DNA from 2 places in the Nonomuraea sp. NPDC048881 genome. Region 2 is predicted to be linked to the other one. Evidence: riboswitches for the same ligand, from Rfam matches in the RefSeq annotation. Region 2 holds a riboswitch; the other holds the start of a gene.

What was found. A riboswitch is a leader RNA that binds a small molecule or an ion and turns the genes downstream of it on or off. The one in region 2 is predicted to bind cyclic di-AMP.
Region 1: linked by a shared signal. The riboswitch ahead of AB0C33_RS17355 (C40 family peptidase) and the one ahead of AB0C33_RS31295 (C40 family peptidase) in region 2 are both predicted to bind cyclic di-AMP.

What each region holds. Positions count from the first base shown of each region.
Region 1 covers NZ_JBEZGC010000004.1:469,699-474,367, reverse strand. The annotation lists gene AB0C33_RS17370 (response regulator transcription factor) at 1-448, shown strand, start outside; gene AB0C33_RS17365 (DUF2306 domain-containing protein) at 421-1,056, opposite strand; gene AB0C33_RS17360 (NAD(P)-dependent alcohol dehydrogenase) at 1,238-2,230, shown strand; gene AB0C33_RS17355 (C40 family peptidase) at 2,214-2,777, opposite strand; cyclic di-AMP (ydaO/yuaA leader) riboswitch at 2,808-2,967, opposite strand; gene AB0C33_RS17350 (3-isopropylmalate dehydrogenase) at 3,067-4,113, shown strand; gene AB0C33_RS17345 (branched-chain amino acid aminotransferase) at 4,314-4,669, shown strand, end outside.
Region 2 covers NZ_JBEZGC010000009.1:359,520-364,188, forward strand. The annotation lists gene AB0C33_RS31285 (M48 family metalloprotease) at 1-951, opposite strand, end outside; gene AB0C33_RS31290 (hypothetical protein) at 963-1,796, opposite strand; gene AB0C33_RS31295 (C40 family peptidase) at 2,003-2,485, opposite strand; cyclic di-AMP (ydaO/yuaA leader) riboswitch at 2,616-2,777, opposite strand; gene AB0C33_RS31300 (NlpC/P60 family protein) at 3,128-4,054, opposite strand; gene AB0C33_RS31305 (NYN domain-containing protein) at 4,187-4,669, opposite strand, start outside.

The DNA.
Region 1 (4,669 bases), on a different contig from region 2:
GGCCGGGCCCGACGTCGCCGACCCCATGGCGGTGGTCGTGATCACCACGTTCGACCTCGACGAGTACGTCTACGCCGCCCTGCGCGCCGGAGCCAGGGGTTTCCTGCTCAAGGACGCCGGCCCGGCGCTGCTCGCCCAGGCGGTGACCGCGGCGGCCGGCGGTGAGGCGCTCATCGCCCCGAGCGTGACCGCGCGCCTGCTGGCCGCGTTCGCCGGAGCCGGGCGTACGGAGGCGCCCGCGCAGCCGGTCGAGGCGCTCACCGGCCGCGAGGAGGAGATCCTGCGCGCCGTGGCCCGCGGCCGGACCAACAGCGAGATCGCCCGCGAGCTGCACATCTCGCTCAGCACGGTCAAGAGCCACGTCGCGAGCCTGATGACCAAGCTCGGCGTGCGCAACCGCGTCGAGATCGCCATGTGGGCCTACGAGACCGACCGCGTACGCACCTGACCTCTGAGGGTTCTGCGGACGACCCACTCGGCCACCGCCAGGTTGATCACCCAGCCCGCGCCGACGAGCAGCGCCCGGCCGAGCTCGCCGGGCGCCCCGAAGGCGGCCAGCCCGAACGCCAGGGTGAACGCCTGCGTGCCCGCGCCGAGCCCGATCGCGTACCCGCGGGTCATCCAGGCGCGATGCCGGGCCACGTCGCGCCGCCGGATCGCGGCCAGGCCGAGCAGGAGGCAGGCGGCCATGGCCGTCCCGAACAGCAGCCGGAAGGCGGCCAGCAACATCCCGTCGCCGGCGGGAAGGTCGGAGAAGAGCGTCAGCCACACCCCCGACAGCGCCGCGACCAGCCCGCACGCCACCAGCACCCGCCCCGCCGCGCGGTGCCACCCCGGCCGCCCGGCCCGGAACCGGGCCTGGAACTGGAACGTGCCGAGGACGCAGAACACCAGGGAAGCCGGGATGTGCAGCAACACCGGCACGGGCATGGCGAAGAAGCGCGCGTTGTCCGCCGTCACGGGGGCGCCGGCGGCCAGTTCGGTCACCCGGATTGCGCCGGCGACCAGCGGGACGACGCTGAGCGCGAGCAGCCCGGCGGGTGCGATCCATCTCATGCCTGAGAGCGTGCCGCCCGCGCCCGTGCCCGGTCATCGCGCGGACGGCCGGTCCTGGTTCGCACCATCGGCGGGCGGGCCGTCGTACTTTCGGCCATCGAGCCGTCGCCTTTCGACCGTTGAGCGTCCGCGCAGGTCACGCCCACACTGGCGGCACATCAGCGGCACGAGGGAGAAAACGATGAAGGCGTACGTCCTGCGCTCGTTCGGCTCGCCCGACCAGCTCGTCCTGACCGACGTCGAGCGGCCCGTGCCGCGCGACGACGAGGTGCTGGTCCGGGTGCGGGCCACGTCCGTGCAGCCCTACGACTGGCACTTCATGCGGGGGGAGCCGTACCTGGCCCGGGTCATGGGCGGCGGGGTCGGGCTGCGCCGGCCGCGCATCGCCGTCCTCGGGGCCGACGTGGCGGGGGAGGTCGAGGCGGCCGGCAAGGACGTCACGCTGTTCCGTCCCGGCGACGAGGTGTACGCGATGTCGCTCGGGGGCGGCTTCGGCGAGTACGTCTGCCTGCGGCAGGGCGAGGTGGCGCCCAGACCGGCGGGCCTGTCGTTCGAGCAGGCGGCGGCGGTGCCGATGGCGGCCAACACCGCGCTGATCGCGCTGCGCGACGAGGGACGCCTCCAGCCGGGCCAGAAGGTGCTGGTCAACGGCGCGTCCGGCGGCGTGGGCACGTTCGCCGTGCAGCTGGCCAAGGCGCTGGGGGCGCACGTCACGGGCGTGTGCAGCGGGCGCAACGCGGACCTGGTCCGCTCGCTCGGCGCGGACGACGTCATCGACCACACCAAGGAGGACTTCGCGGCGTCGGGCCGGCGCTTCGACCTGCTGCTCGACGTGGCGGGCGGCCGCCGGCTGGCGGACTGCCGCCGCGTGCTGACCAGGAAGGGCACGTACGTGCTGGTCGGCGGGCCGGCCGGCCGCTGGGTGCAGCCGGCCGGCCACATGTTCGCCGCGCTCGCGTCGGGGCCCTTCGTCCCGCAGCGGATCGTCAGGGCGGACGTCGTCCGCTGCGGGAGCAACAGGGCGAACCTGCTGACGCTGACCGGGCTGATCGAGCGGGGCGCGGTCACCCCGGTCATCGACCGGACCTTCCCCTTCGGCGAGCTCCCGGCGGCCGTCCGCTACCAGGAGGAGGGGCACGCCCCGGGGAAGGTCGTCGTCACAGGGTCGCGGTGAGCATGGCGGGGGCGGGGGCCTTCTGGAGCTGCTTGTAGTCGGCCCAGCGCTTGACGCCCTTGGGGTCGGGGCGTACCGCGCCGACGAAGGCCTGCCTGCGCCACTGCGACAGGCGTTCCTCCTTCACCACGTCGCCGGTGTGGGGGGAGTGGACCATGTAGCCGGGCTTGGAGATCATGCCGACGTGGCCGAGGCCGCTGAAGAACACCAGGTCGCCTGGCTTGAGGTCCTTCCAGGCGATCTTCCTGGAGAAGGCGCCGTACTGCTCCGCGGCGGTTCTGGGGAGCTCGATGCCGGCGTCCTCGTAGGCTCGGAGCATGAGGCCCGAGCAGTCGTAGCCCCGCTCGCTGGCGCCGCCCCACACGTACGGGGTGCCGCGCTTGTCCATGGCGTATTCGAGGGCGACCTTCCAGGCCGGCTTCGGCACGTGCCGTTCCTGGACCTGTTTCACCTGGGGGCCGGTGAGGGTGATGGAGGGGGTGGGGGCGGCCGGAGCGGCGGGAGCCGCGGGGGCGGCAGGCACGAGACCTGCGGCGCCCGCTGCCACCGCCACAAGGATGGCGATGCTAGACAGGGGACTGTCCTTCCACGTGGCCGACCGGGTTAGCTGACGGGCTCGGGCCTGGAAGTAGCCCTACGGCGGCTCCTCGGGGGGGAGGCGCAGCCGATTCGCCCCGGGGGGAAAGGTGGGTCCCCGGCTCCACGCAGCGGCTGCGTGGATTAGGCTCGTCGGACTCTAACGAAACGGTCAAAAGGTCGCAATCCCCCCAAAACGGATTGTCCGGTTGTTGAGATGATGTGTTCGTCAGCCGAGACGAGCCGGTAAGGTACCGCCCATGGAGTCGCGTAACATCCGCCTGGCCGTCATCCCCGGGGATGGCATCGGCGCCGAGGTCGTAGCCGAAGGGCTCAAGGTCCTGGAGGCCGTGGGCACGAAGATCGAGCCCACCCACTACGACCTGGGCGCAGCCCGCTACCACCGCACCGGCGAGACCCTGCCCGACGCGGTGCTCGAAGAGCTGCGCGGCTACGACGCGATCCTGCTCGGCGCCGTGGGCGACCCCAGCGTGCCGCCCGGCATCCTGGAGCGCGACCTGCTGCTCAAGCTCCGGTTCGAGTTCGACCACTACGTCAACCTGCGGCCGGTCAAGCTGTTCCCCGGCGTCGAGACCGCGCTGGCCGGCGCCACCGCTGAGCACATCGACATGGTCGTCGTCCGCGAGGGCACCGAGGGTCTCTACGCGGGCACCGGCGGCGTCATGCGCCGCGGCACGCCGCACGAGATCGCCACCCAGGAGTCGCTGAACACCGCCCACGGCGTCGAGCGCGTCGTGCGGTACGCCTTCCAGAAGGCTCAGTCGCGGCCCCGCAAGAAGCTCACGCTCGTCCACAAGACGAACGTGCTCACCTTCGCCGGCGACCTCTGGCAGCGCACGGTCAACCGCGTGGCCGCGGAGTTCCCCGACGTCACCACCGACTACAGCCACATCGACGCGGCCTCGATGTTCTTCGTCACCCAGCCCGAGCGCTTCGACGTGATCGTCACCGACAACCTGTTCGGCGACATCATCACCGACCTCGGCGCCGCGATCGCCGGCGGCATCGGCCTGGCGGCCAGCGGCAACATCAACCCCGAGCGCACCTCGCCGAGCATGTTCGAGCCGGTGCACGGCAGCGCGCCCGACATCGCCGGTCAGGGCAAGGCCGACCCGACCGCCACCATCCTGTCCGTGGGCATGCTCCTCGACCACCTCGGCCTGCACGCCGAGGCCGCCAAGGTCGAGCAGGCCGTGGCCGCCGACATCGCCGAGCGGGTGACCGGCCGCGCCGGCCGCACGACCAGCGAGATCGGCGACGACATCGCCGCGCGAGTAGCCGGCTAGGACCGCCTAGCCCCGCACGCGCCTGGCGGTCCGAACACGGACTGCCAGGCGCTTTTTCGCGTTCGCCGGATCTAACCACCCCAACTGCCTCTTGCTATCCCAAATCGCGAGACACTAGGAAGTACGAATACTGCTCGCGGGCAGTAGCTAACAGAATCAGCTTTCGAAGTCGCAGATTCGTAGAGAGAAGGACCTCCGTCATGACCATCGCTCAGAAGCTCAGCTTCGACGTGCAGCATTCCGACCACGCTCGCACCGCGGCCGAGCGGGAGCAGGTACTGGCGAACCCCGGATTCGGGCAGGTCTTCACCGACCACATGATCTCGATCGACTACACCGACGGCGAGGGCTGGCACGACGCCCGGCTCATGCCGTACGGGCCGCTCTCGCTCAACCCCGCGACCTCGGTCTTCCACTATGCGCAGGAGCTGTTCGAGGGACTGAAGGCGTACCGGCAGATCTCCGGCTCGATCGCGACCTTCCGGCCGTACGCGAACGCCGCCCGCTTCAACCGCTCGGCCGAGCGCATGGCCATGCCCGAACTGCCGGAGGAGGC
Region 2 (4,669 bases):
GAGGACCACCCGCACCCACCACGGGCCCCTGAGCACGCCCAGCACCTTGGCCGCGAACGGCGTCAGGACCAGCAGCCCGGCGAACAGCACCGTCAGGCCGAGCGAGATGTAGCCGGGCAGGGAGGTGGCCGCGTCGAACGCCTGCGCCCTGGCGATCTGGGCGGCGCTGAAGTCGCGGGCGGGGTCGGGGGCGACGGCGGGCGCGCCCGCCGCCAGGACCCGCCAGGGGGTGGTGAACGCGACCACGGCCAGGATCACGCCGCCGACCAGGGCCAGGGCGGCGCCGGCGGCGCGCCTGGAGCGGGATTCCACGCGTTGCCGTTGGCGGGCGATCAGGTGCTCCGCCGTTCCCGTCAGCTTGCCGGTTCCTGGACGGGCCTCGACGCCTTCGGCGAGGGGGGTGGCGGGATCGCCCGCGCCCTTGCCACGGCCCCTGCCCTCGCCTCCGCCTTTGCCGCCCTTGCCCTTGCCGCCGCCCTTGCCGCCGCCCTTGCCGCCGCCCTTGCCGCCCTTGCCCTTGCCGCCGCCCTTGCCGCCCGTTCCCGGGTCGTCGGGGGCCTCGGGGCTCTTGCCGGGGGTGTCCGTGTCCTCGGCGGCCTGCGCGCTGGTCTGGGCGTCGGTGGCGGGGGCGTCGGCGCGGATCGCGTGGGGGCGGTCGTCGGGGGTGGGGGGTCGGGGGTGACGGGGGTCCTCGGTGTCGGGGTCGGCGTCCGCGTCGGGGCGGGCGTCCGGATAGTCCGGGTCGTCGGGGTGGCCCGGGGACTCGGGGGGCTCGTTGGTGCCGGACGGCTCCGGCGGCGCACCGTCGCCGGGCCGGTCTGCGCCGTCGTCCCTGATGGCCACACCGCCGCCGTGCGCCGCCGCGACCGCCGTGCCGGGCTCGTCGGCCCCTCTGGCGACCGCTCCGGCGGGCTCGTCCCCTTCCCGGGGCGGGTCGTTCCGCTCGCTCATCTGCCTCCCCTTCACGCGAGCTGCTCTCGTACGTACTCGCGCCACCGTGCCGCCAGCGTCTCGGCGGTGAGCCCCACGGAGGCGAGCGCCTGATCGACGCCGGCCACGCGGGCATCACGGTAGAGCCGTACCAGGGTCCCGTCACCGAACCGGTCTGCGAGGAAGCGACACGCCATCCAGGCCTCCTGGTACGCCCGCGCGAGCCGTCCGGGATCGGCGGCCGTGGGGGCGAAAGCCGCAGGTCCGGGCAACTCGCTCGGCAGCCGGCCGGCCCTTACGTCGGCGGCGAGTTCGGCGGCGGCCGTCCCGACGGGGAGCCCGGCGTCGCGGTAGGCCACGTAGTCGGCGAACCCCTCGTAGAGCCAGACGGGCAGCCGGTCGGTGCCCGCGGCGACGTGGGTGAGCTCATGGGTGAGGACGACGTCGCGTCCCGTGGGGGTGAGCCGGGCGAACGAGCCGGGCACGACGATCACCCTGGCGCCGTCGGCCACCGCGGCCAGCCCGTCCAGCGGGCCCGTGCCCGCCAGCCCGGCCGCCTCGGCGTCGGAGTCCGGCACGACGACCAGCGCGCGCACCGGCCGGCCGAGCACCGCGGACACCCGCCGTCCGGCGAGGTCCGCGCGGCGGGCCAGATCGGCGAGCACGCCGGGCTCTGCGCGGTGCCCCACGACCACGGACCGCGCGCCGCGGGCCACCTGACCGCCGTCGCTCCACAACCCGCGCGCCCCGGCGGGCAGGACGGCGGCGGGCGGCGCGTCGGCGACCACGAGCACCGCCGTCGACAGCAGCAGGACCGAGAGGAGCAGCCGCGGACCGCGAAGGGACGGACGCACCTGCGAGGACACGGCCCGATGCTAGTAGGCCCACGCCCCTCCCGGCCCCTTCCCGAGGACCGGGCCCTCCGCCGGACCGATCCCGTCGCGGAGCCGAGCCCTCCGCCCGGACCGATCCCGTCGCGGAGCCGGGCCCTTCGCCGGACCGGGCCCTGCTCGGGGCCGGGCATGCGACAGGCCCCGGCCCGGACCGGGGAGGGTCCGGGCGGGGCCCGTTGTCACGCGCCGGGACGCACCGCGCCGACGAACGACGACTTACGCCATCCGCCCAGTTTGTCGATGCGCACCCGTTCGCCGGTCCGCGGCGAATGGACCATCTTGCCGTGGCCGACGTACATGCCGACGTGGCCCAGCCCGTTGAAGAACATCAGGTCGCCCGGCTTGAGATTGCGCCAGGAGACCTTGCGCTTGATGCGGGCGAACTGGCTGTTCGTCACGCGCGGGAGTCGTACCCCGGCCTTCTTCCAGGCGTACTGGACGAGTCCGGAGCAGTCGAACGCACCAGGGCCCGTGGCCCCGTACCGGTACGGGTCGCCGACCTGATGCTTGGCGACGGCGACGGCCCTGCGGGCCTTCGACGCCTGCCGCGCGGCCTTGGCCGACTTGGCAGACCTGACGGTCCTCGCCGACTTGGCCGACTTCGCAGTGGCCGCCTTGGCGGTGCTGGACACCGCGGTGAGCCTGGCGGCCGATTCGCTCACCGTCTGCGCCCCGGCCGGCACGGCATGGAGAACCGCACCTCCGGCCGTCACGGTCATCGTGAGTGCGACGCCCCTCAGGGCAAGACGGGACAGACGGGGGTTATGCAGGGAGGTAGACAGGATTTCTCCTTGTGTCTTCCACGAACGCCTACCGGGTTAGCTGACGGATTCGGGCCTGGAAGTCGCCCTACGGCGCGAGACGCGCCGATTCACCCCTGATCCCGGGGGATTACGGGATCTTTGGGTCCCCGGCTCCGTGCTCCTGGCTGCACGGACTCGGCAGGTCGCCGCCCGATGGTTGTGCCTGAACGGGGATATCGGCGGCGACCGCTGGATTTTCATCTGGTCCGCATCGGGGTTCCGATGTCGATCCGCGGTGCGCATGGCTTGCTGACCGCGACGCCAGAAACTACGCCGAGGGGTCAAGATTTGGCAAAGGGAGACTCGGCCTGTAAAGATCAGATAAAGATGCAAGTAAAGGGTGAAACCCCTGCTGGACCTCAGGGTTCCGTTACCGCTTTGTGACCCTTCTCACACTTCCCGGCACACCCGATTGTCAGGGCGCTTTCGCCCCGTTTGTCCCGTTCGCCTCAGCGATTACGGGCACGCCGAAGCCGCCCGAGATTTCGGGCGGGGACCGAGTCAGGGGCGGATGGCTCCGACGAGCGGACGACCGTAGTCGGCGAGGCGGACGACCTTGACGACGTCGCCCGTCTGCGGCGCATGGACGATCTTGCCGCCGCCCGCGTAGATGCTGACGTGCCCGAGCCCCTCGCTGAAGATGAGGTCACCCGGCTGGAGGTCCTTGAGGTCCACCTTCCGGCTCGCGCCCCAGGCCCACTGCTGCCACGTCGTACGCGGCAGCGAGACGCCGGCGGCGCGCCAGGCTGCCTGCGTCAGCCCTGAGCAGTCGTAGCCGCGCGGGCCCGTGCCCCCGTAGATGTACGGCTTGCCCACCTGGGCGAAGGCGAAGTTCAGGACGGCCGCCGCGCTGCCCGAGGCGGGACCGGTGTACTTGATGCCGGTGCTGTTGGGGTTGCCCGGGTTGTAGGCCCCCAGCTTGTCCAGGAGCTTCTTCTGCTGGCCGACCAGCTTCAGCACCTCGGCCCGCTCCCGCTGGACGGCGTCCCGCTCCTTGTCGGCGTCGGCGAGCGCGGTCTCGGCGTTGTCGCGCTCGGCCTTGAGCCCCTTGTTCTCGCGGTCGAAGGCGGCCAGCTTCTCCAGCCGCTCGCGCGAGAGCTGCCCGGCCATGGCCAGCCCGGCCAGCAGGTTCTCGGGGTCGTCGACGCCGACCATGCCGGGCAGGGAGGTGACGTCCCCGCCCAGCTTGTAGGAGTCCACCGCCACCCTGATGATCTCGGCGCGGAGGTCGGCGACCGTCTGCAGCTTCTGCTTGTAGCGGTCGTTGAGCCTGGTGTAGGCGTCCTTGGCCTTCTTGTAGTTCTCGGTCGCCGTGTTGTACCGGTCGACGACCTTGTCGGCCTTGTCGTTCAGCTTCTCCAGCTTGGCCTTGGCCTGTTTGAGGGTGGGCTTGGGATCAGCGAGCGCCGCACCCATCGGGACCGTCATCAGTCCGATCGCGAGACCCGCGGCCACCGTCACCCGGCCAAACCTCACAGCGTCGCCTCCCAGGGATTACACCTGGGGCGAAATAGTACAGAAGTGGCGGGTGGGGTCTCGCCAATAGTGCTAATTCGTAACTTATGCGCGGCCCAACCGGCGCAGCAGCAGACCGGACGGAACCGGTCTGGCACCCATCCGGCGTACGGACTCGGCGACCTCGCGGTCGGAGGAGACGACGGCCATGGCCCGGCCGGGCGGCTCGGCCCGGACGAGCTGGCGGATCAGGTCGTCGGCGATCTCCCCCGGCGCGCTGAACAGCACCCGCACCCCGCGCGGCGCCACCACCTGCACCGGCGCGTTGAGTTCGGCGCCGTCGAAGACCACCGTCACCTCGACCCGGGTCTGGGCGACCAGCCCGCCGAGGCCGGTCATCAGCCGGTTGCGCTGGTCGGCGAGGGTGAGCGTGCCGTAGCCGGTCTTCGTGACGTTGTAGCCGTCGATGATCAGGTGGACCTGCGGCAGCGCCAGGAGCTGGTCGAGGAGCTGCGGGTCGTCGTCGGCCAGGGCCCGCGCGGGCACCCCGCGCACTCCGGGACGCTCGCCGGTGCTGGCCGCGACCGA